2 regions of the Janthinobacterium sp. GW821-FHT03A03 genome follow, and region 2 is predicted to be linked to the other one. Evidence: predicted binding sites of a transcription regulator. Region 2 holds the regulator's gene; the other holds the start of a gene.

Region 1 (14,456 bases), on a different contig from region 2:
CAACCGGGCGTGGCATGGTCGGAACAAAGCCGCGGCACGAATGCCATCGGCACGGCCATCACGGAAAAAGTACCGACTCTGGTTCATGCGGACCAGCATTACCTTGCTGCCAATCATTTCCTAACTTGCTCTGCGGCACCAATCACCGACCACCGGGGCAATGTCATCGGCGTACTGGACGTTTCCAGCGACCAGCGCAGTTTCCACAAGCATACGATGGCCCTCGTGCGCATGTCGGCGCTGATGATCGAAAATCAGCTGTTTTCCGCCACCTTCGAAGATGCCATCACCGTGCACTTCCACGCCCGGCCCGAATTCATCGGCACCTTGATGGAAGGTATCGCCTCGTTCACCCCGGGCGGGCGGTTCTTATCGGCCAACAAGAATGGCTTGTTCCAACTGGGCCTGTCATTTGCCGCATTGCAATCACATACTTTCAGCTCCCTGTTCGGCTTGCCCGTTTCCGCCCTGTACGACCATTACCGTACCGCCTCGCCAGGTTTGCTGAACCTGTGCATGCACAGCGGCGTACGCGTGTATGGGCGCGCGCAGTTGCGCCTGTCTAATAGCGTCTTCCAGCACGGCTTTACTGCCAGCACCGACCATAGCGATATCAACGCCGTGCCGGCCCAGGTTCCCGCGCCGGCCAGCCATGCGGCCAATGCGGCGCGCCGCCTGTCCGGCTTGCGCTACCTGCGCACGGGCGATCCGCAACTGGAACTGGTGATCGAAAAGGTCAATAAAGTCCTGGGGCGCGATATTCCCATCCTCGTCATGGGAGAGACAGGCACCGGCAAGGAATTGCTGGCGCAAGCCATCCATAACGATTCGCCACGGGCCATGGGACCGTTTATTGCCGTCAACTGCGCCTCGATCCCGGAAAACCTGATCGAATCGGAACTGTTCGGCTATGAAGACGGGGCGTTTACGGGTGCGCGCAAGAAAGGGGCGATAGGAAAGATTTTGCAAGCGAATGGCGGCACCCTGTTCCTCGATGAAATCGGCGACATGCCCTTCGGCTTGCAGGCGCGGCTGCTGCGCGTGCTGCAGGAGCGGATGGTCACGCCGCTGGGCAGCAGCAAATCGATTACCGTGAATGTGGAACTCATTTGCGCCACGAATCACAACTTGCGCGAACGCATGGCCAAGGGGCTGTTCCGCGAAGACCTGTATTACCGCCTGAACGGCCTGGTGGTGAAACTGCCACCGCTGCGCGAGCGCACGGACCTCGATACGGTGGTGAAGAAAATCCTTGCAACGGAAGCGCCCGACACGCGCTACACGGTGGCGCCCGACATCCTGCGCCTGTTCCACCAGCATAAGTGGCCAGGCAACTTCCGCCAACTGACCAATCTGTTGCGCACGGCCATCGTCATGGCTGGCGACGAGCATGAAATCTGTTTGCGCCACATGCCCGATGATTTCCTCGACGATATTGAGATGACGCAAGCGACTGCCGCCAGCGCCAGCACGGACCGCATGATCGCAGCCGGCGCCAACCTGGAAGAGATGGAGCAAAGCGTGATCCTCAAGTCGCTCGATGCCCACGGCGGTAACGTCTCGGCCACGGCCCGGGCTCTGGGCGTGTCGCGCAACACGATCTATCGCAAGGTGCCGCATCTGAAATAGCCTAGAGTAGACGGGGAAAGCCGGGCGACATCTTGCGCCGCCCCTGCTTGTCGATGGTCATCAGGTCGATGCCCTGCATGTGCGCAGCCATCGCATGCGCGCGCACGGCCCCCGTCACCATGAAGGTCGTCGACAAGCCATCGGCCAGCAAGCCCGTAGGCGCCAGCACGGTCACGCTGGCCAGTTCGCGCGGCGAATCGCCTTTCGCAGGGTCGAAGATGTGGTGATGCGCGAAGTCAGGCGTGAACGCGCATTCGTAATCGCCGGACGTCGCCACGCTGCGGCCCTCCACTTTCAAGGTGGCCGCCAGGATTTCCGCGTCGCGCGGGTCCTGGATGCCCAGGGTCCACGGGCGGCGCACGGCACGCTGTCCGCGTGCAATGAACTCGCCCGTGTCGAGCAGCGCGTGCCGTATGCCGCGCGCCTGCACGGCCGCCAGCGCCATGTCGGCCGCATAGCCCTGCGCCAGGCCATTCAGAGTCAGCGCCATGCCGGGCTGCAGAAAACGCACTTCACGGCGATCCCACGCCAGTTGCCGCCAGCCTACCCTTGCCTGCGCGGCGCGGCGCGATGCTTCCGCAGGCAGGCTCGCCTGGTCTGCCGCCGACCGAAACAGCCGCCATAACGGTTGCACGGTGATATCAAATGCCCCATCGCTCCATTGCGACAAGGTTTGCGCCTGCGCCAGCACGGCCAGCAGGTGCGCGTCCGGCCGGGCCAGGCGACCATCGCGGTTCAGCTGGAAGACCTGGCTGGCGGGACTGTAAATGCTCATCAGGCGGTCGATATTCCCGGCCGCATGCAGGGCGTCTTCAATGGCCAGCTCGGCCTGGCGCTGATCGTGGTGCAACACAGTGACGGCGATCGTCGTGCCAAACGCCAGCGCTGCGCCGCGATACGGGCGCACGCCGGAGGCCGTGACCGTGCCGCGCGCCATGCTGCCAGGCAAAGACAAAGCCGCCATGCCGGCCACGCTGCCGATCGCCGCCGAAATAAAGCTTCTACGCTGCATTGCTGCTCTCCTCTGCCATGGCCCGGACTATCGGGATGGTACGGGCACGCTTGATTTCCAGCATCAAGGGTGCGCATTTTTCATCGCTGGCGTAAATCACCACGCAATCCATGCATTGAAAACACTCGCCGTAATCGACTTTCCCGCTGGGCGCAATGGCATGATGCTCGCAGCGGTGGCGGCAGGTCTGGCACGGCGTGCCGCATTCCTTGCGGCGGGGAATCCAGTTGAACAGGCGAAAGCGCCCCAGCAGGGCCAGCGCCGCGCCAAACGGACACAGGAAGCGGCAAAAGAATTTATAGGAAATACTGCTGAGCAGTAGTAAACCCACGGCATACGCGACGAAGGGCCAGGCGCGCACGAAGTTCAGGGTGATGGCTGTCTTGAACGGTTCCAGCTCCACCAGCTTGTCCGTGATCTGGCTGGAAAACATGCTGCTGCCGAGAATGGCCGCCAGCAAGCCATATTTGATCCATTTCAAGCGTTCGTCCAGGCGCGGCTTGATTTTCCACTGCGGCAAGCGCAACCATTGGCCCAGCTTGCCCGTGAATTCCTGCAAGGCGCCAAACGGGCACAGCCAGCCGCAAAACGTGCCGCGGCCCCATATGAATAGGCTGAGCAGCACGAACGCCCACAGGATCACCGTCATCGGGTCGAACAGGAAGAAGCCCAGGCTGCGCCCCGCCAGCAGCGCCTGGATCACCCCTGTGATATTGACGATCGACAACTGCCCCTGCGCGTAATAGCCGATGAAGCCGATGGTGAACAACAAAAACAGGCGGCGAAACCACGCAAATTGCCGGCCGTCGCGCACCAGGCGTTTCTGCCAGGCCAGCGCGCCGGCCAGCAGCGCCAGCCCGGCCAGCAGGATCAACAGCTCAGCCTTGCGCCCCTTCCACGTGCCGCGCCAGCCGGCATCGTCGCCTTGCGGCGCGCTATAAAAATCGGCAGGCAGGCGGTACGTGAAATCGACGTTGCGCGCGATGCGCTCCGGATACACGATGCCCTTGCTGCGCGTGATCGGCATGGTGAACGCCAGCGGACTGGCCGCATCGAGTCCCGCCTGGCTGATGACGCGAAAGACGGCGATATTTTCAGTCGGCAACGGTCCCGCATCGGACAGGTTCAGTTCCAGGTCCAGGTCGCGCATGTCGATGGGCAAGCCGTCCTGCTTCAGCAACAGGCGCTCGGGCACGGTGCCGCGCACGAAATCGTCGCCCAGCACGCCGTAGCGCCCGCGCGACATGACGAGGATGGCGTGGTCGCCCTCGTCGAGCCGGTTGCGCAGCTTGTTCCAGCTGCGCTCCGTCAACAGATTGCGTCCCACCGTGGGCACGGACACATAGGCCAGATACAGGTCGATGAACACGCCGTCCGGTTCGCGCTGGGCCTGCGCATCGAGTCCGGCGCCATTGCTGCCAGCAAACAGAGTCTCCACCTCCTTGTTGCTCAGGCGTACATGCTGGAGCAAGCCTTGCGCAAGCATCTGCGCCACGCTAAGTTGCTTGAACACCTCCATGCGGATGCGGGCGATCTGGTCCGGATCGCGGCCTTGCGCAAACCCGAGTTTTTTGCGCGACACTTTCAAGGCCGACGCCAGCACGCTCTGGTTGATGATGCGCACGGAAGCCGTGGCCTTCGACACGCCATCGATATCGGCGTGGGTCGCATCGGCCGCCCGCTTGGTGCGCGCACCGATGGCGATGTTCTGCTTGAGCGAGAGTCCCTGATACTGTTTGACGAACTGGAACAGCGGCGCCTCGCCCAAGCCATCGAGAAACACGGGTTCATGCTGCGACAGCACGGCCACGTCCAGGAAACTGCCAAGAGGATTGATGGCGATCAATAAATTGACGGGAACGCCGGAAAAGCCGGGAATCGGCGCCAGGTCCACCGACTCAAACACGTAGCCGACCAGTTCCGTGGCCGTGGCATTTTGCTTGAACAGGGGCCAGACGGGCAGGTCGGCGTCCTTCTCACCGACGACGAGGGGCGCGGGAAAGCGCCGCGCCAGCTCGGCCCGGGTGAGCACGCCGGCCCACGCCTGCCCCAGGATAAACAGGAATAGCCAGCATCCGATGAACAACCGCAGTATCCGCATGCACTACGCTCCATGCGGCGCCGCAGCTTCCGGCGCCGCATTCATTGGTTAGAAGAAAATAATGCCGCCCAGGGACACGCCATTCATCTTCGCTTCGCCGCCCGCAAAGCCCTTCGAGCGCGTCTGGCCCAGTTCACCCACGAGGGTGATCGCGCTGTTGAGCGAGTAATACGCACCGAGGGTCAGGTTGGCGTTCGACTTCAGGCCGCCCGTGCCGGCCGTGTTGTCATCGTTCTTGCTGATGCCATAGGACAAGCCCAGCTTCAGCTTGTCCGTCGTTTTATACGTGCCTTGCAGCAGCCAGTTCTTCGACTTGGTATCGCCCTGGTCTGCATCGGACAAGATGCCGAGTCCCTTGCCGCCCTGGAAGTTGACCAATACGCCGGCCGGGCCCATCTGGTAGGAGCCGCCCACTTCCACGCCGCGCATGGTCAGGTCATCGACGCCAGGCGTTTTCGAGGTGAATTTTTGCGACTTCACGCCCAGCCAGGCTTTCAAGCCTTCCTGCGCATACGTCAGCTGCGCCTGCACTTGCGGGCTGGACTTCGAAGAATAGGTCGAACCTGCCACGATGGGCGTGTCCGACACGGGGCTGACCAGCGCCACGTCGACGCCAACGCCGCCGGACTTCGGCGAGCTGTACATGATCTGGCCATAGTTGCCCAGATAGGTATAGCCGGCACCGATATGGCCCAGCGTGACGCGGCCCCGCTGCGTGGCCTGCACGGGCGCGCCCGAGCCCAACAAGGTCATGTCGGACAGGATCGCATTTGCGCCGAAGATGCCGTAGTCGCGGCCCAGCTTGAAGGTGCCCATTTCCGCATTGCCAAACGTAAAGAAAGCCTGACGCACGTCGACTACGCTGTTCTGGCTGATGGCGCTGTCCGTGGCCGTCGAGTTGTAGATGCCGATCAAGGCTTTCACGTCGTACTCGCCCAGGCGCGAGCTTGCCGAGGTGATCAAGCCATTCGGCAGCAAGCCGTTGCCGATGGTGGTGCGGTCCTTCTCTCCGCCGCAACCGAGCGCCTGGCCGCCCAGCGCCAGCCCGCCCACCGCGTCGCCCGAACACGACACTTGCGTGTAATAGGCATTGACGATGCCGCCCACCGACACGGTCCAGTCGCCGGCCTTGATATCGACGGCTTGCGCCTGCCCTACCGCTGCAATCGTCATGACACCCAGGCTCCCCAGCTTGATCAATGTGTTCATTGCTTCTCCTCTTTCTTCTCTGTTTTTAGTGTGCACATCAGTGATTGATGTACCTCAAGCTTTGGCAATAAGCGTGCCCAACACGACTCACAGGGAGAAAGAGAAAAAGCGTCGTTAACATGTGCAGCAGCGGATCAATTGCCCCGCACGGTGTTCATTTTTTGACCAAAAGTATGTGCAACAAAGATACAGGTAAACAAAAAACTGACGGCCAAGGCCGTCAGCAAAAAGAAAGCGCCCGGCAGACAGGGAGACACCCATCCGAGTGGCCCGGGCGCCTCCCCCCTTACTTCGATGCCAGCTTGAAGACCCACACGGAACCACCCTGTTCCAGGAAGTTGACCTTCTTCGCCACTTCGCCGCCCCACAGCGGCACGGCGCCGCCCCAGCCGGAAACGACGGCCACGTATTGCGTGTCGCCATCCTGCCAGGTGACGGGTGGCGCCACGACGCCGGAGCCCGTCTGGAATTTCCACAGTTCCTTGCCCGTCTTCGCATCGACGGCTTTCAGGAAGCCTTCCGGCGTGCCGTAGAACACCAGATTGCCTGCCGTGCTCATCACGCCGCCCCACAGCGGCGCGTTGTTCTTGATTTCCCAGACGATCTTGCCCGTCTTCGGATCGACGGCGCGCATGGCACCGATGTAATCGTCAAACAGGGGTTTGATGGTGAAACCGGCTCCGAGGAAGGCGCCGCCCTTCTTGTAGCTGATGGGCTCGTTCCAGATGTCCATGCCCCATTCGTTCGCGGGCACATAGAACAGCTTGGTTTGCGGCGAATAGGCCATCGGCATCTGGTTTTTGGCGCCGAGGAAAGCCGGTGCGGCAAACACGGTCGTGCCCTTCTTGCCCTCCTCTCCCTTGGTCGGGTCGCCAGGGCGGCCGGCGGGAATGAAGTTCGGCCGGCCCGTCTTCAGGTCGATGCTGCTGGCCCAGGTGATTTTCTTGACGAACGGAAAGGCATTCTGCAGCTTGCCCGTGTTGGCGTCGATGACGTAGAAGAAACCGTTGCGGTCGGCCTTGCCGCCGTAGCGCTTGCCATCCATGTCGAAGGTGACGAATTCGTTGGCGCCGTCGAAATCCCAGGCATCGTTCGGCGTGTTCTGGTATGCCCACTTGATCTGCCCCGTCTTCACGTCCAGCGCCACCGTGGACGACGAGTACAGATTGTCGCCGGGACGCAGATGGCTGTTCCATGGCGCCGGGTTGCCGGTGCCAAAATACGCGAGCTTGGTCTGCGGATCATAGGTGCCGCCCATCCACGTCGAAGCGCCGCCCGTTTTCCACAGGTCGCCCGGCCAGGTCTTGTTTACCGTGCCGGACACGCCGTTATCGCTGGCCTTGCCATCCTTGTCGTAGCGGTGGCCCATATGGCCTTCCACGGTCGGACGGCTCCACACGAGGTCGCCCGTCATCGGATTGCGCGCCTCGACCCGGCCGACAATGCCGAACTCACCGCCCGACACGCCCGTCAGCAGCAAGCCTTCGGCGATCAGCGGCGCGGCCGTCATCGAATAGCCGGCCGCATAATCGTCGACTTTCTCTTTCCAGACGATCTTGCCCGTGTTCTGGTCCAGCGCCACGAGATAGGCGTCCAGCGTGCCGAAGATCACCAGGTTACCGTACAGGGCCGCGCCGCGGTTGACCACGTCGCAGCAGGGCATGATGCCGTCCGGCAAACGGTGCTCATATTTCCACAGCTTGGCGCCCGTTTTCAGGTCGATGGCGAAGATGCGCGAATACGATGCCGTGACGAACATCTTGCCGTTGTGAATCAAGGGCTGCGATTCCTGGCCCCGCTGTTTTTCGCCGCCAAACGAGAACGACCAGGCCGGCACCAGCTTGGCCACGGTCTTGTCATTGATCTGCGTCAACGGCGAATAGCGCTGGCCCTGCGTGCCCATGCCGAACGACAGCACGCTGGCCGGATTCCTGGCCGTGCTGTCGAGCATGGCACTGGTGACATTGCCCACGTCGGCCGCCTGGACCAGCGAAACGACACTCAGACCGACGACGATCCCCATGATTTTTTTCTGCACAATCATCTCCCTCTGTTATTAGTATGTGTATGTATCAAGTGCTGCCATGGTCGTGCGGCTGCGCATGCAGCAAGGCGCACTCTTCATCGGTAAACAGGCGCGAACGCGTCAAGAAGCGCTTGCCCGTGCCGTTGTCGAGTGAAAACATGCCGCCATTGCCATCGACCACATCGATAATCAACTGGGTATGCTCCCAGTACTCGAATTGCTCGAGTCCCATGTAGAACGGTGTGCCATTCAAATTGCCGAGATAAATGTCGGTATCGCTGACATCGAACTCGCCCAGCGCATAGCACATGGGCGCGCTGCCGTCGCAGCAACCGCCTGACTGGAAAAACATCAGCGGGCCGTGACGCAGGCGCAACTTGTCCATCATTTCCAGCGCCGCATCGGTGGCGACCACCCTGGCAATTGCTGCACTCATGGCATCCCTTTCTGTGCGCCGCACCCGAGGAACAGGGGGCGGCGCCTGTTGCCGGTTTAGAAGAAGCCCAGGGCTTTCGGGCTATAGCTCACCAACAGGTTCTTCGTTTGCTGATAGTGGTCGAGCATCATCTTGTGATTTTCGCGGCCGATACCCGATTGCTTGTAGCCGCCGAACGCGGCGTGGGCCGGATACAGGTGGTAGCAATTGGTCCACACGCGGCCCGCCTGGATGGCGCGGCCCATGCGGAAGGCGCGCGAGCCGTCACGCGTCCACAGGCCGGCGCCCAGGCCGTACAGGGTGTCGTTGGCAATCGCCAGCGCGTCGGCCTCGTCCTTGAAGGTGGTCACGGAGACGACGGGCCCGAAGATCTCTTCCTGGAAGATGCGCATCTTGTTGTTGCCCTTGAACACGGTCGGACGCACGTAGTAGCCGCCTTCCAGGTCGCCCGCCTGCGTATTGCGCTCGCCGCCGGCCAGCACTTCGGCGCCTTCCTGGCGGCCGATGTCGAGATAGGACAGGATTTTTTCCAGCTGCTCCTGTGATGCCTGCGCGCCTATCATGGTGGACGAGTCGAGCGGATTGCCCTGCTTGATGGCGGCCACGCGCTTCAGGGCCCGTTCGATGAATTTCTCGTAGATCGATTCCTGGATCAGCACGCGCGATGGGCAAGTGCACACCTCGCCTTGATTCAGCGCAAACATGGCAAAGCCTTCCAGGCATTTGTCGAAATACTCGTCGTCCGCATCCATCACGTCTGCAAAGAAGATGTTCGGCGACTTGCCGCCCAGCTCCAGGGTGACGGGAATCAGGTTTTGCGCGGCATAGCCCATGATCAAACGGCCCGTGCCCGTTTCACCCGTGAAGGCGATCTTGGCGATGCGCTTGCTCGAGGCCAGCGGCTTGCCCGCTTCCAGGCCGAAACCGTTGATGATGTTCAGCACGCCAGGCGGCAGCAGGTCGCCGATCAGCTCGATCAACACCATGATCGAGGCGGGCGTTTGCTCGGCCGGTTTCAGGACGACGCAATTGCCGGCGGCCAGGGCTGGCGCCAGCTTCCACACGGCCATCAGGATCGGGAAATTCCAGGGAATGATCTGGCCCACGACGCCCAGCGGCTCGTGATAGTGATAGGCATAGGTTTCCGCGTCGATTTGCGCGACGGAACCTTCCTGCGCGCGGATGCAGCCGGCAAAGTAGCGGAAATGGTCGATGGCCAGCGGAATGTCGGCATTCATCGTTTCGCGGATCGGCTTGCCGTTGTCGATGGTTTCCGCCGTGGCGATCAGGCTCAGGTTCTGTTCGATGCGGTCGGCGATGCGGTTCAGGATATTGGCGCGCTCGGCAGGCGAAGTCTTGCCCCAGGCATCCTTGGCGGCATGGGCGGCGTCCAGCGCCAGCTCGACGTCTTCCGTCGTGGAGCGGGCGATTTCGCAAAACGGCAAGCCCGTGATCGGCGTAATGTTGGGAAAATATTCACCTTTTACGGGGGCAACGAATTTGCCGCCGATGTAGTTGTCATAGCGTTGTTTGAAGGGATTGGCTACGCCCAGTTTGCTGATGTCTGCGAGATTCATGTCGTCCTCTATCGGGTGAATTAGAATAAAAGTACTTAATTAAAATCAAACGTCCTGGTACAGATGGGGTGAGTACACGGAGTCTTCCGCAAATGCCGTGCCAGCTCGCCATCCCACTACAAACTTAGCGGGTTTTACTGCTGTTGCAAGGGCATGGCGTCAATAGCGGCGCGCTTTTCACCCATGCGCCCGGGCCGGACGGCAGGCGGCGCTTTGTTGGCGTATTGAACAGGGCGGCGGCGTCCTGTTCCCAAGCCGAACCAGCCCTGCTGCGCCGCTGCACAATGGAACAGGTGTACCAGACTGGAACACCTGTTCCGGCTTGCCTAGCGGATCACCACGCCCCATGGCAATTCGCCCACGGCAACATCGGCCACCTTGCGCGCGCTGGCCGTGTCGATGACGGAGACGCTGTTCGAGCGCCCGTTGGCCACGTACAGCTTGGCGCCGTCGGGCGTGATGGCCATGTTCCACGGGCGCTTGCCGACTGGAATGGTGGCCGTCACCTCGTTGCTGGCCGTATCGATCACCATCACCGTGCCGTCGATGCCATTCGAGACATATACGTGCTTGCCACCAGGATGGACCACGATGCCATTCGCATTCTTGCCTGCAGGAATGGTGACGATGGCCTTGCGCAGCGTCATGTCGATCACATACACGGCGTTGACCAACTCGCACGCCACGTAGGCGCGGCCGGAATCGGGGCTGAAGCCGATGCCGCGCGGACGCAGTCCCACGGCGATGGAAGCCACCTGGCGGCGTTGCGCCACATCAATGACGTCGACTTGCTCGGCCTCTTCCGCGCTGACCAGCAGCCAGCGCCCATCGGGGCTGAAGACGGCGTGTTCCGGGTTGCGCCCCTGCACCTTGATATCGGCGAGCACGACGCCCGTATGGCCATCGAGCAAGGCCACGCTATTGTTTTCCTCGACAGCCACGGCCACGTAATTGCCGTCGTGCGAGGCGCTGACGCCTTCGGGCGACTTGCCCAGCGCTACGCTGCGTACGGGCGCACCGGCAGCGTTGTCGATCAGCAGCAAGGCACTGCTGGCTGCATCCGTGACAAACAATTGCCGCCCGGTGGGATCGGCGGCGATGCCGCGCGGGCGCTTGCCAGCCGCGATCTGGCGCACCACCTGGTCGGTGGCCGTGTCGATCACGCTCAGGGTGCCCGACTTTTCATTGGGCACATAGGCAAACGGTTCGGCATGGGCATACGCACATGCCAGCGCCGGCAGCAATACGCAAGCCTGGCGCAAACGTCGGAATAACTTGGGCATAATCACCTTTTCAATGGCAAAACAGGGAAAAAGCGCTGGCTGGCAGCGCCTCTGGTGATTCCTGCATGCAAACCCCGTGCCACTGGCGCGCGTATAATTTCCCATCACCAATGGAGACATGGCAGGCATATTGCTTGAGAAGACTATGCAGACCTGCGCCGCGCACGCGATCAAGCAGGCTTTATTCACATTGGAGAACCGCATGCAGCATCGTTTCCGCCTGAACACCATCGCCAGCCTGTTTGTTGCCGGCAGCGCCACCCTCGCCCCCCACGTCTTTGCTGCCGAGCCCGCTGACCTGGCCGGCGGGCAACTCATGGATACGGTCGTGATCAGCGGCAGCCGCATCGCCCACCCCAGCCAGGAGGTGCCGGCCTCGATCGACGTGGTCGACAGCGCCCGCATCCAGGACGGGCAGATCCGCGTCAATGCGTCGGAAGCGCTGGCCGCCGTGCCGGGCCTGGTCGTGCAGAACCGCCAGAACTACGCGCAGGACTTGCAAATCTCGTCGCGCGGCTTCGGCGCACGCTCGGCCTTCGGCGTGCGCGGCGTCAAGCTGATCAGCGATGGCATTCCCGCCAGCATGCCCGACGGGCAAGGCCAGGCCGCCACCTTCAACCTCGATACGGCCGAGCGCATCGAAGTGCTGCGCGGACCGTTTTCTGCCATCTATGGCAACCATTCTGGCGGCGTGATCCAGCTGTTTTCCAAGGATGGGCAAAATCCCCCGTCCGTCGAACTGAACGTGACGGGCGGCAGCTTCGGCACCAGCAAGGCGGACTTGACGGCACAAGGGCAAGCAGGCGGCATCGGCTACGTGCTCGACGGTTCGCGCTTCCGTACGGATGGTTTCCGCGACCACAGCGCCGCCACACGCGAACAGGCGTTCGGCAAGATCACCATCAAGCCGACGAAGGACAGCAAGCTGACCATCGTCGCCAACAGCCTGCATCAGGGCAACACGCAAGATCCGCTGGGCGTCACCTGGCCCACGTTTGCGCGCGACCCGCGCGCCGGCGAAATCGATGCGAGCGACACGCAAAACCCGAAGCGCACCCTGGCCGAACGCTACAACACGCGCAAAAGCATCGATCACCAGCAGATCGGCGCCACCTACGAGCAATCATTCGGCGATGACCGCCTGCATGTGACGGTGTATGGCGGCAACCGCGACGTGATCCAGTACCAGGCATTTAATAAGGCATTCCAGGCGCCGCCCAAGCATTCGGGCGGCGTGGTCGACTTCCAGCGGGAGTTCTACGGCATCGACACCAACTGGCTGCACGTGAATCAATTGGCTGGCGGCAAGCTGAGCACCACCATCGGCATCGATTACGGCCGCTCCAGCGATGACCGCACCGGCTATGAAAACTTTATCGGCAACACATTTGGCGTGAAGGGCAAGCTGCGCCGCGGCGAGCAGGACGTGGTGTCCAGTCTCGATCCGTATATCCAGACGGAATGGCAGAGCGGGCCATGGCTGCTGAGCGCAGGTTTGCGCTACAGCAAGATGAAAGTGGCGGTCAATGATCACTTCCTCGGCAATGGCGACGACAGCGGCAGCCTGGAATACAGCCACACGACACCCGTGCTGGGCTTGCTGTACAAGCTGACGCCCAGCGTCAACGTGTACGCCAGCGCCGCGCGCGGCTTCGAGGCGCCCACCTTGAACGAACTGTTTTACTCGGGCACGGGCGGCGGTTTCAATTACCAGCTGAAACCGGCCACCAGCACCAACCTGGAAGCGGGCATCAAGGCCAAGCTCAACAACAACACGCATGTAAACGCCGCCTTGTTCCAGATCAAGACCAGCGACGAACTGGTGGTCGATCAATCGAGCGGCGGGCGCACCAGCTACCGCAATGCCAGCAAGACCTTGCGCCAGGGCATGGAGGTATCGCTGGACTCGACCCTGCCTTACGGTTTCACGGCGAAAGTGGCGCTGACCAGCCTGCATGCCGTGTATGACCAGGCCTTTGGCAGCGTACGCGAAGGCAGCCGCTTGCCGGGCGTGCCCAGCGCCAATCTGTTCGCGGAGCTGGCGTGGAAAGACACGCTCGACCGTTTCGGCGCGGCAGTGGAAAGCGTGGCCAGCAACCAGGTCTACGCGGAAGATAGCAACATCGAAAAACCGGCGCCCGGCTACACGGTGTTCAATGCCCGCTTCAACGCCAAACAAAACGCAGGCCATTGGCGCTTCAAGGAATTTGCCCGTCTGAACAATCTTTTCGACAAGACTTACGTGGGTTCCGTCATCGTCGGCGACAGCAACAAGCGCTACTATGAAGCGGCGCCGGGCCGTAACTGGCTGCTAGGCGTCAGCGCCCAATACGCCTTTTAAGAACACCTGAGAAAAAGTCCATGGCGGCGTTGCATTGCCTGGCCGTACTATTCGTACTGCCTGCGGCAATGCGCCTTGCCCTGAACATTTTTCAGGCGTTCTCATGATCTGAGAAAAAGTCCATGGCGGCGTTGCATTGCCTGGCCGTACTATTCGTACTGCCTGCGGCAATGCGCCTTGCCCTGAACATTTTTCAGGCGTTCTCATGATCTGAGAAAAAGTCCATGGCGGCGTTGCATTGCCTGGCCGTACTATTCGTACTGCCTGCGGCAATGCGCCTTGCCTTGAACATTTTTCAGGCGTTCTCATGATCTGAGAAAAAGTCCATGGCGGCGTTGCATTGCCTGGCCGTACTATTCGTACTGCCTGCGGCAATGCGCCTTGCCTTGAACATTTTTCAGGCGTTCTCATGATCTGAGAAAAAGTCCATGGCGGCGTTGCATTGCCTGGCCGTACTATTCGTACTGCCTGCGGCAATGCGCCTTGCCTTGAACTTTTTTCAGGCGTTCTCATGAAAAAGCCCGCGCCTCTTCCGATGTGCGGGCTTTTAAACGAAAGCAGGCTACTTCAGGGCCGCGCTTCCTTCACGCCATGCTTCTCAAAGATGGCTTTCAATTCACCGCTGGCCGCCATCTCGTTCATGGCCGCCTGCAGCAGCTTGCCCACGTCGAGCTGCTGGCGGCTGACGGCCAGGCCCACGGCCCAGCCGGCACGCGGCAAGCGGGCGAACGCCACTTCGCTCAGGGGGAAGGCGGGGTCGCTTTTCAGCACCGACTCGATTTCCGAGCGGTTCGCCAGTACGGCGTCGAGCTTGCCCGCCTGCAATTGCTGCAAGGCTTCGG
Region 2 (14,456 bases):
GGAACAGGCCGATATTGACTTCCGGCATGGCCATGCGCGTGCGTCCCGTGACGATGCGCAACTGGTTGCCGGGCCCCGCTTGCGCCACGCCCATGCCGCCGCCCATCACGACGCCATCCATCACGGCAATATACGGTTTCGGATAGAAGTGTATGACATGATTTAAAGCATATTCTTCTGTAAAGAAATCTTCCAGCTGGGCGCTGCCGCCCTGCGGCGTGGCCAGGCCCGCATCGTAAAAGAAACGGATATCGCCGCCGGCGCACAGGGCTTTTTCGCTGCTGGAGCGGATGACGACGGCGTCCACCTGCGGGTCGTCGCGCCAGGCCAGCAGGGCCGCGCTCAGGGCCCGCACCATCTCCAGCGACAGGGAATTCAAGGCTTTCGGGCGGTCGAGCACGATGTGGCCCGTGCGGTTGCGGATGGAGGCGTGGACGAAATCGCTCATGGCAGGATGGAAAGAAGTGAGGATGGCGCATTCTAGCGCTTTCACCACGGACATTGCGTTTCGCAGGACGCAAAAAAGGGCGCAATGTGCGCCCTTAGTTGATCACAACTGGGGGAAACCGGTGGCCTTAGACGGCGACGACGGCGTCTTCCTCTGAGTTGTCTGGCAGATGCTTGATCGCCTCTTTACCGTGCCCTTGCACTTTGGTTTTGTATTTCATCACTTGCCGATCGAGCTTGTCGATCAGGGTATCGATCGCGGCATACAGGTCATGCGCCAGGCTTTCCACATAGACAGTTTTACCGCTGAGACGCAGGTTGACTTCGGCCTTTTGACGTTTTTCTTTCTCTTTGAGGTTATCCACGGTCAGAATCACGGCGATATCGATGACTTGATCGAAATGACGTTTCACGCGCTCCAGCTTCGCTTGTACGTATTCACGGATGGCTGGTGTCACTTCAAGATGATGTCCGCTGATGGTGAGATTCATACACACTCCTAAAGATGATCGGGTTCGTGCGGTCCATCCTATCCGGCCCGCAGAGGAACCGAAAAAAACTTACAAACACTTACGCAGGCTCACTGGCGGAATTTTCAACGCTTCCCGGTACTTGGCAACAGTACGTCGCGCAATCACCATGCCTTGTTCCCCCAGCATGTCCGCAATCTTACTGTCGGATAAAGGATTTTTAGGGTCTTCTGCTCCTGTCAGTTGCACGATCAATGCCCGTATCGCCGTCGATGACGCTTCGCCCCCCGCTTCGGTGGCGACGTGGCTACCAAAGAAATATTTCAACTCAAACATGCCATGCGGGGTCAGCATGTACTTTTGGGTTGTTACCCGCGAGATAGTACTCTCGTGTAATCCCAGTGTATCAGCTATTTCACGGAGCACAAGGGGCCGCATGGCAACGGCCCCATGCGAGAAAAAGTTCTTTTGTCTTTCTACTATCGCCTGCGCCACGCGCAAGATCGTATCGAAGCGCTGGCGCATGTTCTTGATCAGCCACTTGGCTTCCTGCAACTGTGCGCCCATGGCACCTTCGCCCTTGCCCTGCTTCAACAAATTGGCGTACATGGCGTTCACGCGCAGGCGCGGCATGACGTCATTGTTCAGGCTCACCTGCCAGCCATTGCGCGCGCGCTTGACGACCACGTCGGGCACCACGTAGTCGGACACGTCGGAGGCGAACACGGCGCCCGGATGCGGGTTGCACAGCCGGATCACCGTCTGCGCCTCGCGCAAGTCTTCATCGTCGCAATCGAGGGCTTTTTTCAGCTTGTTGAAATCGCGCTGGGCAAACCAGGCCAGGTGCTTTTCCACGATGACGAGGGCCATGCGCCGCGTCACCAGGGCGATGTGCGGCAAGCGCCTGATTTGCAGGGCCAGGCATTCGGACGCATTGCGCGCGCCCACGCCGGGCGGGTCGAAACTTTGCAGCAGCGCCAGCGCCGTGCGCAGTTCGTCGGCGTCGATTTCCAGCTCTTCCGGCAGGCGCGCCAGGATGTCGTCGAGCGATTCCTCCAGGTAGCCATTGTCGTCGAGGGCATCGATGATCAGCTCGACCAGCGCGCGGTCGCGCAATTCGAGCACCGTCACGCGCATCTGCTCCATCAGGTGCTCGCGCAAGGTGCAGTGGTGGGCTTCGAGTTGTGGACGGGAATCTTCGTCGTCGGGCGCCTTGCCCCGGCTCGCCTCGCTCCAGTCGCTGTCGCCGCCGTCCGCGGCGGCCGGGCCCTCGCCCGCCTCGCCGTCAAAGCCGTCCGTTTCGGCCGGCGCGGCGGGCGCTTCCTGGCCTGGCGGCTGGGGCGGCGCTTCGGCCGGCGCGGCCGTGGAACTCAAGGCCCCGTCGGACAACAGGCGCAGCGACCGGTCGAGCGGGTCGTCGAGGCGCTCGAGCAGGGGATTGTCTGTCAGCAACTGCTCCAGTTCCTGGTGCAGTTCCAGGGTAGACAATTGCAGCAGGCGTATCGATTGCTGCAACTGCGGCGTCAGTGCCAGGTGCTGCGAGGTGCGCAGCTGCAATGATTGTTTCATTGGCTCACATGCGGAAGTGTTCGCCCAGATAGACCCGGCGTACCGACTCGTTCGCGATGATGTCATCGGGGCGTCCCGACGCCAGCACCGAGCCCTGGTTGATGATGTAGGCACGGTCGCAAATACCCAGCGTCTCGCGTACATTATGATCGGTGATGAGCACGCCGATATTGCGCTCCTTCAAGAAACGCACGATGCGCTGGATCTCGATCACGGCGATGGGATCGACGCCGGCGAACGGCTCGTCGAGCAGCACGAAGCGCGGGTCGGTGGCCAGCGCGCGGGCGATTTCCACGCGGCGGCGCTCGCCGCCCGACAGGGACAGGGCCTGGTTCTCGCGCAGCTTTTCAATCTGCAGGTCGGCCAGCAATTTATCCAGGCGCTCCTCGATCTCGGCCTTCTTCAGCGGGCGCCCGTCGACGGTCTGGATTTCCAGCACGGCGCGGATATTGTCTTCCACCGTCAGCTTGCGGAAGACGGACGCTTCCTGCGGCAGGTAGGACAGGCCCATCTGCGCGCGGCGGTGGATGGGCAGGCTGGAAATATCCACGCCGCTGATATCGATGCTGCCGCCATCGGACGGCACCAGGCCGACGATCATGTAGAACGAGGTGGTCTTGCCGGCGCCGTTCGGGCCCAGCAGTCCCACTACTTCGCCGCATTCGACTTGCAGCGAGACATCATGCACGACTTGCCGCTTGCCATAGGTTTTCTGCAGCCCGCGAACGATCAGGGTGCTGCCGCAACGTGTATTTTCCATTATTTCTTTCCTGGCGCGGGTGTCGCCGGCGCCTTCTCCGCCGCAGGAGCCTTGTTCTTCGGCTGGATCACCATGCGCACGCTGCCGCCATCGGGGGTGCTCGTGCCGCTGTTGGAATTTTCCATCGCAAATTCTTCCTTGCGGCTGTCATACGAAATGTAGGCGCCATTGGCCACGTCGGTCACTTTCGTGCCTTCCAGGCGCGTCACCTTGGCCTTGGAAAACAGTTTCACGACTTCCGTCTTGTTGTCATATTCCACGCGCTCCGCTTCGCCTTCCACCCACAGGTCGCCCGCGCCATCGCGCTTCTGGCGGAACGTGGCCAGCTTGCCGGGGTCGGCCCAGAAAGTGATGAACTGGTAGCCTTGCGGGTCTTCCGTGATCAGCGCGCGGCCCGCCTTCATGGTCAGGGTGCCCTTGACCAGCACCACGTCGCCCGTCAGGGTGCGCACCTGCTTGATGTCATCAACGTGGCCGCTGCGCGCCGTGATCACGGCTTCCTTCTCGGAATCGGCCTTCTCGGCATGCGCCGCGCCCATCACGCCCAGCGAGCAAACGGTCGAGAATAGAGTCAGCAGCAAGATGTTCTTCATAGTATGGTTTCCTTGTTTCATTCTGTCATTTTGCCGTCGCGGCCGGGCGCGGTTTCGGCGGGAGGACCATGCGCAGCGCCTGATGCACTTCCACCACGCCGGTGGCGTTGTTGGCTTTCATGCCCACGCCGTTGATGCGCGAAGCGCCCGTCAGGATGTCGACAGGCATGTCCGTTTCCATTCTTTCCTCATCCGGAAACACCGTCAGCGCTTCCGTCTTCAAGGTCAGGTTCTGCGCCTTCGGGCTGGCGATGCGGTCGATCACGACATTGCGGTGCAGTTGCAGCCGGGTATTATCCTGATCGATATGCGCCAGTTCCGCATTCATGTTCATCGGCGGCATGTCGGGCGTCAGCTTGCGCACGAAAGGCTGGTCGATATCGGACGAATCGTCGGCCGGGTAATGCGTAAGCTTGGTGCCGGACACGATGTAGCTGGGTTTGCCCGTCAAATCCATGCGCACCAGGCTGAAATTGGTGATGAAATAGTCCGGTTCATTCAAATGCTTGCTGGCGGTAATGTCCTGGGCATTCTTGTTCATCACTTCGAGCAGCCAGAAGCTGCCCAGCGCGACGATGACCGCCCCCAGCACGGTAAAACTCATGCGCCAGCGATGGGCGCCTCCTGGCTTACGCATATTGCTTCACTCTTTCAAATGTCACTGGCGGCGAGGCACGGCACCTCACTCCAGGAACGGCGCCATGACGCGCGCATAGTTGTCCTGCGCGCGCAACAGGAATTCGCAGATCTCGCGCACCGCGCCGCGGCCGCCGCCGGCCTGCGTCACATGGTGCGCCAGGCCCAGCGCTTCCGGGCGTGCGCCCGGCACGCTGACGGCAAAGCCCACGCGGCGCAGCAGGGGAGCGTCGATGACGTCGTCGCCGATGTAGCCGCATTGCTCTTCCGTCAAGCCCGTCAGCGCCAGCAACTCGCGGAACGGCGTCAGTTTATCGTGGCCGCCCTGGTGCACATGGGTAATACCCAGGTCCTGCGCGCGGCGCGCCGTGATGGCCGAGCGGCGCGCGCTGATGATGGCCGTCTGCACGCCCGATTCCTGCAGCAGCTTGATGCCCAGGCCATCATACACATTAAACGTTTTCATCATTTCGCCATCGGGGCCGAAATGCAGGCTGCCGTCGGTCAGCACGCCGTCGACATCAAAGATCATCAGTTTGACCTTGGCCGCCCGCGCCAGGTTGTCCGCCACGCTGTCCATCAGATCACCTTCGCTTGCGTCAGATCATGGATATGCAGCGCGCCGACCAGCTTGCCGTCGGCGTCCACCACCAGCATCTGGTTGATGCGGAACTGCTCCATCACGGCCACGGCATCGACGGCCAGGCGCTCGGGCGCGATGCTGCGCGGCTGCGCATGCATGACGTCGCGGATCGCCACTTGCGTGAAATCCTGCACGCGCTCGAACATGCGGCGCAAATCGCCATCGGTAAACACGCCCACGGGGCGGTTGTCCGCATCGACGACGGCCGTCATGCCCATGCCCTTCTTCGTCATTTCCTCCAATGCCTGCAGCAAGGAAGCGTCCACGGGCACCTTGGGCACCCGTTCGCCGCTGCGCATGACGTCATGCACATGGGTCAGCAGGCGGCGGCCCAGGGCGCCGCCCGGGTGCGAGCGGGCAAAATCTTCTTCCTTGAAGCCGCGCAAGTCGAGCAAGGCCACGGCCAGGGCGTCGCCCAGGGCCAGGGTGACGGTGGTGCTGGCCGTCGGGGCCAGATTCAGCGGACAGGCTTCTTTCTCGACGGAAATATCCAGGTGCACGTCGGCCAGCTGGGCCAGGCTGGAGTTCGGCTTGCCCGTCATGGAGATCAGCACGCCGCCCATGCGCTTGACGACAGGCATGATGGCCATCAGTTCGGACGACTCGCCCGAGTACGAAATAGCAATAAAAGCATCGTCCGAGGTGACCATGCCCAGGTCGCCATGGGCCGCTTCGGCCGGATGCACGAACATGGCCGGCGTGCCGGTGGAAGCGAGGGTGGCGGCAATCTTGCGCGCGATATGGCCGGACTTGCCGATGCCGGAGACGACGACACGTCCCTTGCACTGCAGCAACAGGGCCACGGCGCGGCCGACACTGTCGTCCGTGGCCAGGCGCGCATGCAGGGCGTTGATGGCGTCGGACTCGATCTGCAGGGTGGTGCGGGCCAGCGCGACAGCGCGCTCGGTGGTCGCTTGCATGTCAATTCGATCAAAAGCTTTCAGCATTGTTTTTTCATGGGTTACACTCATGCCCAAAGTATAAACGAATTAGGAAAGCAAAAAACTTGCCAGTCACAACAAACAACGATTTCCACTGAGCTCCCCGGGCAACCCATGTTTTCCTCGCTTGAACTGACCCTGATGTTACTCGGCAGCGCCGTGCTGGGCGTGGTCGCTTTCAGAATGTTGCATTTGCCGCCCATGCTGGGCTACCTGGCCGTCGGCATCGTCATCGGCCCCCACGCGCTGGGCCTGGCAGCCGAGAATGAAGCGAGCCATACCCTGGCCGAGTTCGGCGTCGTCTTCCTGATGTTTTCCATCGGGCTCGAATTTTCTCTGCCCAAGTTTCTCGCCATGCGGCGCATCGTCTTCGGACTGGGCATGGCGCAGGTGGCCACCACCATCGTCGCCACCGTCGTCTTCGGCTGGTTCGTCGGGCGCTACCTGTCCGCCTACATCCACCTGAGCTGGCAAGCCGCGTTCGCCCTGGGCGGCGCGCTGGCCATGTCGTCGACGGCCATCGTCTCGAAAATGCTGACGGAACGGCTGGAGCTGGAAAGCGAGCACGGCCGCAAGATCATCGGCATCCTGCTGTTCCAGGACCTGGCCGTGGTACCGCTGCTGATCCTGATTCCCGCCCTCACGCGCGATTCGGACAACCTGGCCGAAACCCTGGCCTGGGCCGGCGGCAAGGCCCTGGTCGTGCTGATCCTGCTGCTGTTCATCGGCCAGAAGATGGTGCGCGGCTGGCTGACCATCGTGGCCAAGCGCCGCTCGCAGGAATTGTTCATGCTCAATCTGCTGCTGATCACCCTGGGCGCGGCGTGGATCACGGAGCGGGCCGGGCTGTCGCTGGCCCTGGGGGCGTTCGTGGCCGGCATGCTCATTTCCGAGACGGAATTCAAGCACCAGGTGGAAGAAGACATCAAACCGTTCCGCGACGTGCTGCTGGGCCTGTTCTTCATCACCGTCGGCATGCTGCTCAATATCCGCGTCGTGCTCGACAACTGGTGGCTGGTGCTGCTGCTGCTGTGCGGCCCCGTGCTGCTGAAATTTGCCCTGATCGCGGGACTGGCCCGGCTGTTCGGCTCGTCGACGGGCGTGTCATTGCGCACGGGCCTGGCCCTGGCGCAGGCGGGCGAGTTCGGCTTCGTGCTGCTGAACCTGGCCGGCGGCATCAAGCTGATGGACCCGTTCGTCGTGCAGGTGGTGCTGGCGTCGATGGTGCTGTCGATGCTGGTGGCGCCCTTCCTCATCGCCAAGTCCGACGCCATCGTCATGAAACTGGCCGCCAACGACTGGATGATGCAATCACTGGCCCTGACAAAGATCGCCACGCGTACCATGGCCGCGCAAAAACACGTGCTGATCGCCGGTTTCGGGCGCAGCGGGCAAAGCCTGGCCACCCTGCTGACGGAAGAAAAAATCGAATACCACGCGCTGGACCTGGACCCGGAGCGGGTGCAGGAAGCCCAGCTGGCCGGCGCCCACGTCTCGTACGGCGACGCGGGCCGGCGCGAAAGCCTGGTGGCGGCCGGCATCTACCGGGCCAGCGCCGTGGTGATCACCTATGCGAATACCCCGTCGGCACTGAAGTTATTGCATTTACTTAACGAAATGGCGCCGACCTTGCCCGTCATCGTGCGCAGCCATGACGACAGCGACCTCGACCAGCTGAAAAACGCGGGCGCGGCCGAAGTGGTGCCGGAATTGATGGAAGGCAGCCTGATGCTCGCTTCGCACGCGCTGATCATGATGGGCGTGCCCCTGCGCCGCGTGGTGCACCGCGTGCAGGCGGCGCGCGAAGAGCGCTATGCCTCGCTGCGCGGCTATTTCCACGGCACCAGCGACGCCGACGACGATGCCGACCTGGAACGCCTGCACACGGTCACCGTCAGCGAAGGCGCCCATTGCGTGGGCTTGCCTTTGAGCACGATCGACGTGGCCGCCTGCGGCGCCTTTGTGACGGCCATCCGCCGCGGCCGCGGCCGCCTTGACGTCACGCCCGACACGCAGCTGGCCAGCGGCGACGTGGTGGTGCTGCGCGGCAGCGCCGACGCCGTGGCCAAGGCGGAAACCTTGCTGTTGAAATAACTATTCGACCTGCGCCTGCCAGCTGACGACCTTGTTGCGCCCGCCCGCCTTGGCCTGGTACAGGGCCTGGTCGGCGCGCGCCACCAGCTGCTGCGCCACGGCTTCGATGGGCAGCAGCGCCGCGTCCGCTTCCAGGCTGGCCACGCCGATCGACACGCTGACCCACGCCTGCGCGCTGCCCGGCAGGTCGAACATGGTGCCGGCGATGCTGGCGCGGATGCGTTCGGCCACGAACGTGGCACTATCGAGGTCCGCATCGATCAGCAGCACGACGAATTCCTCGCCGCCGAAGCGCCCCAGCGCGTCCGAGCGGCGCAATTCCGTGCGGATGCGCGTGGCCACTTCGCGCAGCACTTCATCGCCGCCCTGGTGGCCATGCGTGTCGTTGACCGACTTGAAATGGTCGATGTCGATATACATGCATGAAATGCAATAATTCTGGCGCCGCGCGCGGGCGATTTCTTCCAGCAGGCGGCGGTCGATATAGCGCCGGTTGTAGACGCCCGTCAGGGAATCGGTCAAGCCTATGTACTTCAGCATTTCATTGCTGATCACGTTTTCCAGGCAAATGGCGATGATGGACGCCATGTGCTTGATGAAATCCGTGCCCAGCACGGGCGTAAAGCGCGTCACGTCGCTGCTGGCGAGGTTCAGGCTGCCAATCAGGCGCTTGTTGCGCAGCAAGGGCACCAGGGCCACGCTGCGCAGGGGCGCGTCGATGCCCGGAAAACGGGGGCCATGCACGGCCGCATCGAACGGCCCCAGCAGCGGCAGCGGCGGCAAGGAGGCGTCGCCGGCGGCCACGGTGGCTTGCGGCGCAAAGCCCAGCTGCGCCACGGCATGCACGAACAGCAACTGCGGAAAGGCGCTGAAATCGACGCCCAGCTTTTCCATCACGAGCAAGATATCGTCATCCTCGTCGAGCAGGCTCAGGGTGACGCCGTCAAGGTCGGAAATCACGGGCAGGGTACGGAATATCGTACCGATCAGCTCGGGAAAGGTGGACGCGCCGACAATTTCCAGGTCGAACGCCTGGTGGCGGCACATGATGTCGTGGTTGCGCTCAACCTGTTCCAGCAGAAAGGCCATGCGCGCGCGCAAGGCCTGATTCTCGGCTTCGAGGCTGGCAACGCGCTGGGCCGGTGCGACGGCATCGTTCCCCGGCTGGCCCGGCTCTGGCGGTATTGCTTGATTCATAGAAACCTTAAACCCTTCTGTGCGGGCGCCGCGCTTAAAATGCCAGTTCGAAACCGATGTCTTGTCCCACCACAATACGCTCATCGCCGCCTTGCGTGACGATGGCATTCATGCCGAAGCAGATGGCGCCGTCGAGCTCGGGCCTGGCACGGTAACCTTGCATGACGTCGAGCGGATCCGGCCCCGGCACGCCTGTCGCCTGGTCCACCGACGGAATCGGGCAGCGCGAGCACGGCTTGACGGGTTTTAATATGGTAGCGCCGAATTGCAGGAACGCCGCGTAGTCCTCCTCGAAGGCGCCGATGTCGCCGATGACCAGGTTCGGGCGGAAACGGTTCATCGGCAGCGCCTCGCGGCCGGCCGCGCGCAGCTTGTCATTGACGTCGGCCAGCGAGGCGCTGCCGGCGATCAGCACCGGGTAGCCATCGGCAAACATGGTCGATGCGGCAATTCCATTCGTCCACTTGGTGCTGGTGGCGCGCACCACGTCCGGATGAAAGCGCACCAGGCGGCATGGCACGCCGATGGCCTGCGAAAACCAGGTGGCCGTGACTTCGTCGCAGTCGTAGGCGCGCACGGCATCGTCCCACACTTGCACTTCCAGCATGGGCGCATGTTGCGGATCCGGCAAGCCCAGCTCGATTTCCAGGCGCAGCATGCCCGGCGCGCGCAATTCCAGGGTGGCGGCCTTGATGCGCGGCACGATCAGCGCCATGCGCGGATGTTCGCGCTGGGTCAGGAAGCGGCCCTGCGGGTCCACCACCATCCATTCGCGGTCGAATACGTGCTCACTCATCAGCCCCGACTGCGTGAGGACCGCCTCGCGCAGGTGGATGCCGGCGCAGGATTTGATGGGATACAGAATGATGTCGGACAGGATAGCCATGGGCCGGGGCAGTATTGCAACTTCTGCCAGGAAGTTATTCAGAAACGCAGTATGGCAGCAAAGCGGGCAAGCGTAAATCCGCCAAGCCCAGCCGCAGTGGCCGGGCCGGCGTGACGACGATCAATATGTGTAGAAAATACGCTGGATTTCTTGCGTACTATTGGTTTTGGTCAAGGCCAGCATCAGCAGGATGCGGGCTTTTTGCGGGTTCAGGGTATCGGAGACGACACTGTCAAGTTCATCGTCGTTGGCTTCGCCATTGCGCGCCACGATGCCCTGGCCGACGCGGCTCGAACGCACGATCAGCACGCCCTTCTGGCGCGCTTCCACCAGCGCCGGCTTCATTTGCGCGGCCACGCTGCCGTCGCCCACGCCCGCGTGGATGATGCCCTTGGCGCCGGCGGCGATGAAGGCGTCCATGCCGACGCGGTTCATGTTGGCGTAGCCGTAGACGATGTCCACTTGCGGCAAGGCGTCGAGCTTGCTGACGTCAAATTCCGACTCCAGGGTGTGCTTGCGCGTCGACTGGCGGTAGAAGAAGGGCTTGCTGCCCTGGATGTAGCCGAGCATGCCCAGTTCCGGCGACTTGAAGGTGTCCGTGGTCGAGGTGTTCGTCTTGGTCACTTCGCGCGCGGCGTTGATCTGGTCGTTCAAGGCCACCAGCACGCCCTTGCCCACGGCTTCCTTGCTGCCCGCCAGCAACACGGCGTTGTACAGGTTGATGGGGCCATCGGCCGAAATGGCTGTCGACGGACGCATGGCGCCCACCACGACGACCGGTTTGTGGCTTTTCACGGTCAGGTTCAGGAAATACGCCGTCTCTTCGATGGTGTCGGTGCCATGCGTAACGACCACGCCGTCGACGTCGGCGGAGGCCAGCAGCACGTTGATGCGCTTGGCCAGGGTCAGCCAGTGGCTGTTGCCCATGCTTTCGCTGGCGATCTGGAACACTTGCTCGCCTTTCACATTCGCCACTTTCTTGAGTTCCGGCACGGCGGCGATCAGGCGCTCGACGCCCACGGTGGCCGAGGTGTAGCCCACGGTGGTGGTGCTGTCGGCGCCGCTGCCGGCGATGGTGCCGCCCGTGGCCAGGATCACCACATTCGGCAACTTGACGGCCGCTTCCTGCGCGCGCGCGGGCGAGGCGGCGACAAAGCCCATCAGCAAGGTGGCCAGCATCAGCTGTGCACAGGAATGGAATTTACGTGAAAACATGGTGCTCCCGTTCGGTGATGTGTCAAAGATAACAAAGTCGTGTGCAAATTATATGTCATCAATGGCGCACAAATCCCCAATTCATGTGTCCCGCGCAAACGTGCGCGCCCTTATCCGCGCTACAGTGGCGCCATGTCCACATTACGCCCCTTCCGCTCCTGCCTCGTCCTGCCGCTGATCTTGATCGCGCTCAATGCCTGCTCCACGCAAATCGAACTGCGCACGGCGGCGCAGCAGGAACAGTTCGCGCGGGAAGCGGCCAGCCAGGGCGACTGGGCGCAAGCCATGCGCAGCTACGCGGCCGCGGCCGAGAATGCCGAACTGGGCCATGGCGACTTCGCTTGGCAGGCGCGGCTGCATCACCAGGCGGGACGCGCCGCCAGCGGGGCCTGCCGCTACGATGCGGCCGAATTTCATTTCCGCCAGGCCATCGCGCTGGCAAAGAAGAGCGAATACTCGAGCGCCCTCAGCTACAAGGCGCTGATCGACCAATATGAACGCCAGGGCAAGGCGACGCAAGCCTTGGCCGTGCGCAATGAACTGGGCTTTCATCAATCTTGGGCGCTGGGCGCATTTACCGACCGGGAATCGCTGCCGGTGGGCAAGCCTTGCGGAACACCGCCATAGTACGGGGGATGCCGATGAGAGTGACACGCACGCTGCTGGCACTATCCCCCCTCTTTGCCGCCATCGCGCCCGCGTATGCCGTCGAAGCCGCCTTGCCTTTATGGGAAGCGGGCATCTTCGGCGGCACGGCTGTCACGCCTGCCTATCCGGGCGCCGGCGAACGTTCGACGCGCACCCTGGCCCTGCCCTATCTGATTTATCGCGGCAAAGTCCTGCGCGCCGACCGCTCCGGCGTGGGCGCGCGCCTGCTCGATACGGATCGCCTCGATTTCGATATCGGTTTTGCCCTGTCCTTGCCGGCCCGCTCCAGCGACGTACCGGCCCGGCGCGGCATGCCGGACCTGGGGACTTTGCTGGAATTTGGCCCGCGCCTGAAAATCAAGCTGGCCGAGCCGACACAACACAGCCGCCTGGGCCTGGAGCTGCCCTTGCGCGCCGTCATCGAAGCGCGCGGCGGCCTGCGCCGCCAGGGCGCCACGTTCGAACCGCGCCTCGTGTATGCGCTGCAGGGCGACCGCCAGGCATGGCACCTCGACGCCAGCCTCGGCGCCGTACTGGGCAATGGCGGCATCAACGATTACCTGTATGGCGTCAGCGCCGCCTTCGCCACCCCGGAACGCCCGGCGTATGCGGCAAAAAGCGGGCTGATGCTCACGCGGCTGGGCCTGGGCGGCTCTTACCGGCTGCAGCGGGACTGGCGCGTCTTTGCCTTTTTGCGCTACGACAATTACACAGGCGCCGCCAACCGCGCCAGCCCCCTGTTGCGCCAGAACAGCGGCACCTCGGCCGGCATCGGCCTGATGTGGACGTGGCAACGCTCGGACAGGCAGGCACGGGGCCCGGACGATTAGCGGCAAGACGGCTTAAAACTCCGTCGTGGCCGACAGCATGACCGTGCGCGGCGCGCCCAGGCCCAGGCTGGTCCATTGCGGCAGCGCCCAATACGCCTTGTTGCCCACGTTGCTCACGCTGGCGCGCACGGTCAAGGGCCGGCCGGCGGCGCGGGTGGCATAGCGCGCGCCCAGGTCAAACACGGTGCGGCCCGGCACGGACAGTGAGTTGTCTTCGTTGAGGTACTGCTTGGACGCCGCCGTCGCGTTCGCCGTCAGAGTCACGCCGGGAATGGCGGGCGCATCCCACTCCACGCCCAGCTTGGCCTGCAGCCTGGGCACGCCCGCTGCCTGCTTGCCCTGGTTGGCGCCGCCCACCGTCTTGCTCAAGACCGGATCGACATACGCCACGCCGCCCATCAGGCGCACGTCGCGCACGGGCGAACCAAAAAAGCCCCAGTCGACGCCGCGGTTGCGCTGCTCGCCGCCAAAGGAAAAGACATTGCTGACCGGGTCGACATAGCTGCTGGGCCGCTTGATTTCATACAGGCTGAGCGTATGGGCGAATTCGCCCAGGTCGACCTTGACGCCGGCCTCCATCTGCTTCGATTTATACGGGGCAAAGACCTCTCCCGCGTTGGCCGCCGTCATGGGCGCCGTCGCCCCCTGGCTCAGGCCTTCGATGTAATTGGCGTACAGCGCAACGTTTCTGGCGGCCTTGACCAGCAGGGCGACGGCCGGCGTCGTGGCGGCGGCGTCATAGCGGGAACTGCGCGCGCCCGTCCTGACGTTGAAGCTGTCGCTGAGCACCTCCTGGCGCCGCAAGCCCGCCGTCAGCTGCACTTGATCCTGCGCAAACGACACAGTATCGACCAGGCCATAGCTGGCCAGGCGCAGTGCCGTCTTCGAGATTTGCGCTGCGTCAAAGCGCGTGGCAGGTCCCCATACGGGGCGGTAGATATTCGTGATCCAGTCCTGCGCCAGGGTATTCCTGCGGCCGAACTGCTGGTCCGTGTGGTGGTAATACGTGGCGTTGGCCGCCCACTGGTGGCCGATGCCGGCCGCGCGGAACCTGCCCTTCACGCCCACTTCCGCCGATTGTTTTTCAAGGTTAAAACCGAGGTCGGCCAGGTTGGTGCGGTAGTCGCCGGCCGTATTGAACACCTGGATCAGATAGGCGCCCGTCGACTGGTAATCGGCCTTGCCGGCGCCGATGGCCGCATACGCCATCAGCTGTGCGTTCACGTCATATTCGCCGCGCAGCAGCGCGCCCTTGTCCCGCGTGTCATAGAAGGCCCAGCTCGGGTTGAGCAGGGTTTCCGGTTTCGGCGGACGCGGCACGGGCAGGCCGGCGGCCAGGTTGACGCCCCGGTTCAAGCCCCGCGCGCGGTCTTCGCTGCTGTACAGGTCGGCGGACAGGCGCGCGCCTGTGCCGCGCCAGTCCAGCCCCACGGACGCGAGCCGGGTCTTCTTTTTCTGGTGGTCGATGGCGCCGTCGCCGTCGCGGTAGACGCCGTTGACGCGGATGCCGAACTGTTTATTTTCGCC

The links. The regulator sigma-54, encoded in region 2, starts transcription at its own class of promoters, with help from an activator protein. The targets are predictions, from matches to a motif close to TGGCANGNAANCTGCTTT.
Region 1: the regulator sigma-54 is predicted to act here: its motif matches at 11,338-11,355, upstream of AC07VI_RS28990 (beta-propeller fold lactonase family protein).

The regions. Positions count from the first base shown of each region.
Region 1 covers NZ_JBWKUZ010000036.1:8,005-22,460, reverse strand. The annotation lists gene AC07VI_RS29025 (sigma-54-dependent Fis family transcriptional regulator) at 1-1,629, shown strand, start outside; gene AC07VI_RS29020 (FAD:protein FMN transferase) at 1,631-2,641, opposite strand; gene AC07VI_RS29015 (4Fe-4S binding protein) at 2,631-4,742, opposite strand; gene AC07VI_RS29010 (porin) at 4,791-5,951, opposite strand; gene AC07VI_RS29005 (PQQ-dependent methanol/ethanol family dehydrogenase) at 6,238-7,974, opposite strand; gene AC07VI_RS29000 (DUF779 domain-containing protein) at 8,024-8,413, opposite strand; gene adh (aldehyde dehydrogenase) at 8,470-9,990, opposite strand; gene AC07VI_RS28990 (beta-propeller fold lactonase family protein) at 10,317-11,273, opposite strand; gene AC07VI_RS28985 (TonB-dependent receptor family protein) at 11,476-13,614, shown strand; gene AC07VI_RS28980 (substrate-binding periplasmic protein) at 14,182-14,456, opposite strand, start outside.
Region 2 covers NZ_JBWKUZ010000010.1:67,067-81,522, forward strand. The annotation lists gene AC07VI_RS18585 (enoyl-CoA hydratase/isomerase family protein) at 1-448, opposite strand, end outside; gene hpf (ribosome hibernation-promoting factor, HPF/YfiA family) at 576-938, opposite strand; gene AC07VI_RS18595 (RNA polymerase factor sigma-54) at 1,008-2,486, opposite strand; gene lptB (LPS export ABC transporter ATP-binding protein) at 2,491-3,246, opposite strand; gene lptA (lipopolysaccharide transport periplasmic protein LptA) at 3,246-3,839, opposite strand; gene lptC (LPS export ABC transporter periplasmic protein LptC) at 3,865-4,476, opposite strand; gene AC07VI_RS18615 (KdsC family phosphatase) at 4,522-5,055, opposite strand; gene AC07VI_RS18620 (KpsF/GutQ family sugar-phosphate isomerase) at 5,055-6,089, opposite strand; gene AC07VI_RS18625 (monovalent cation:proton antiporter family protein) at 6,174-8,153, shown strand; gene AC07VI_RS18630 (GGDEF domain-containing protein) at 8,154-9,350, opposite strand; gene AC07VI_RS18635 (MOSC domain-containing protein) at 9,385-10,236, opposite strand; gene AC07VI_RS18640 (type II asparaginase) at 10,357-11,451, opposite strand; gene AC07VI_RS18645 (hypothetical protein) at 11,584-12,078, shown strand; gene AC07VI_RS18650 (MipA/OmpV family protein) at 12,093-12,929, shown strand; gene AC07VI_RS18655 (TonB-dependent receptor) at 12,942-14,456, opposite strand, start outside.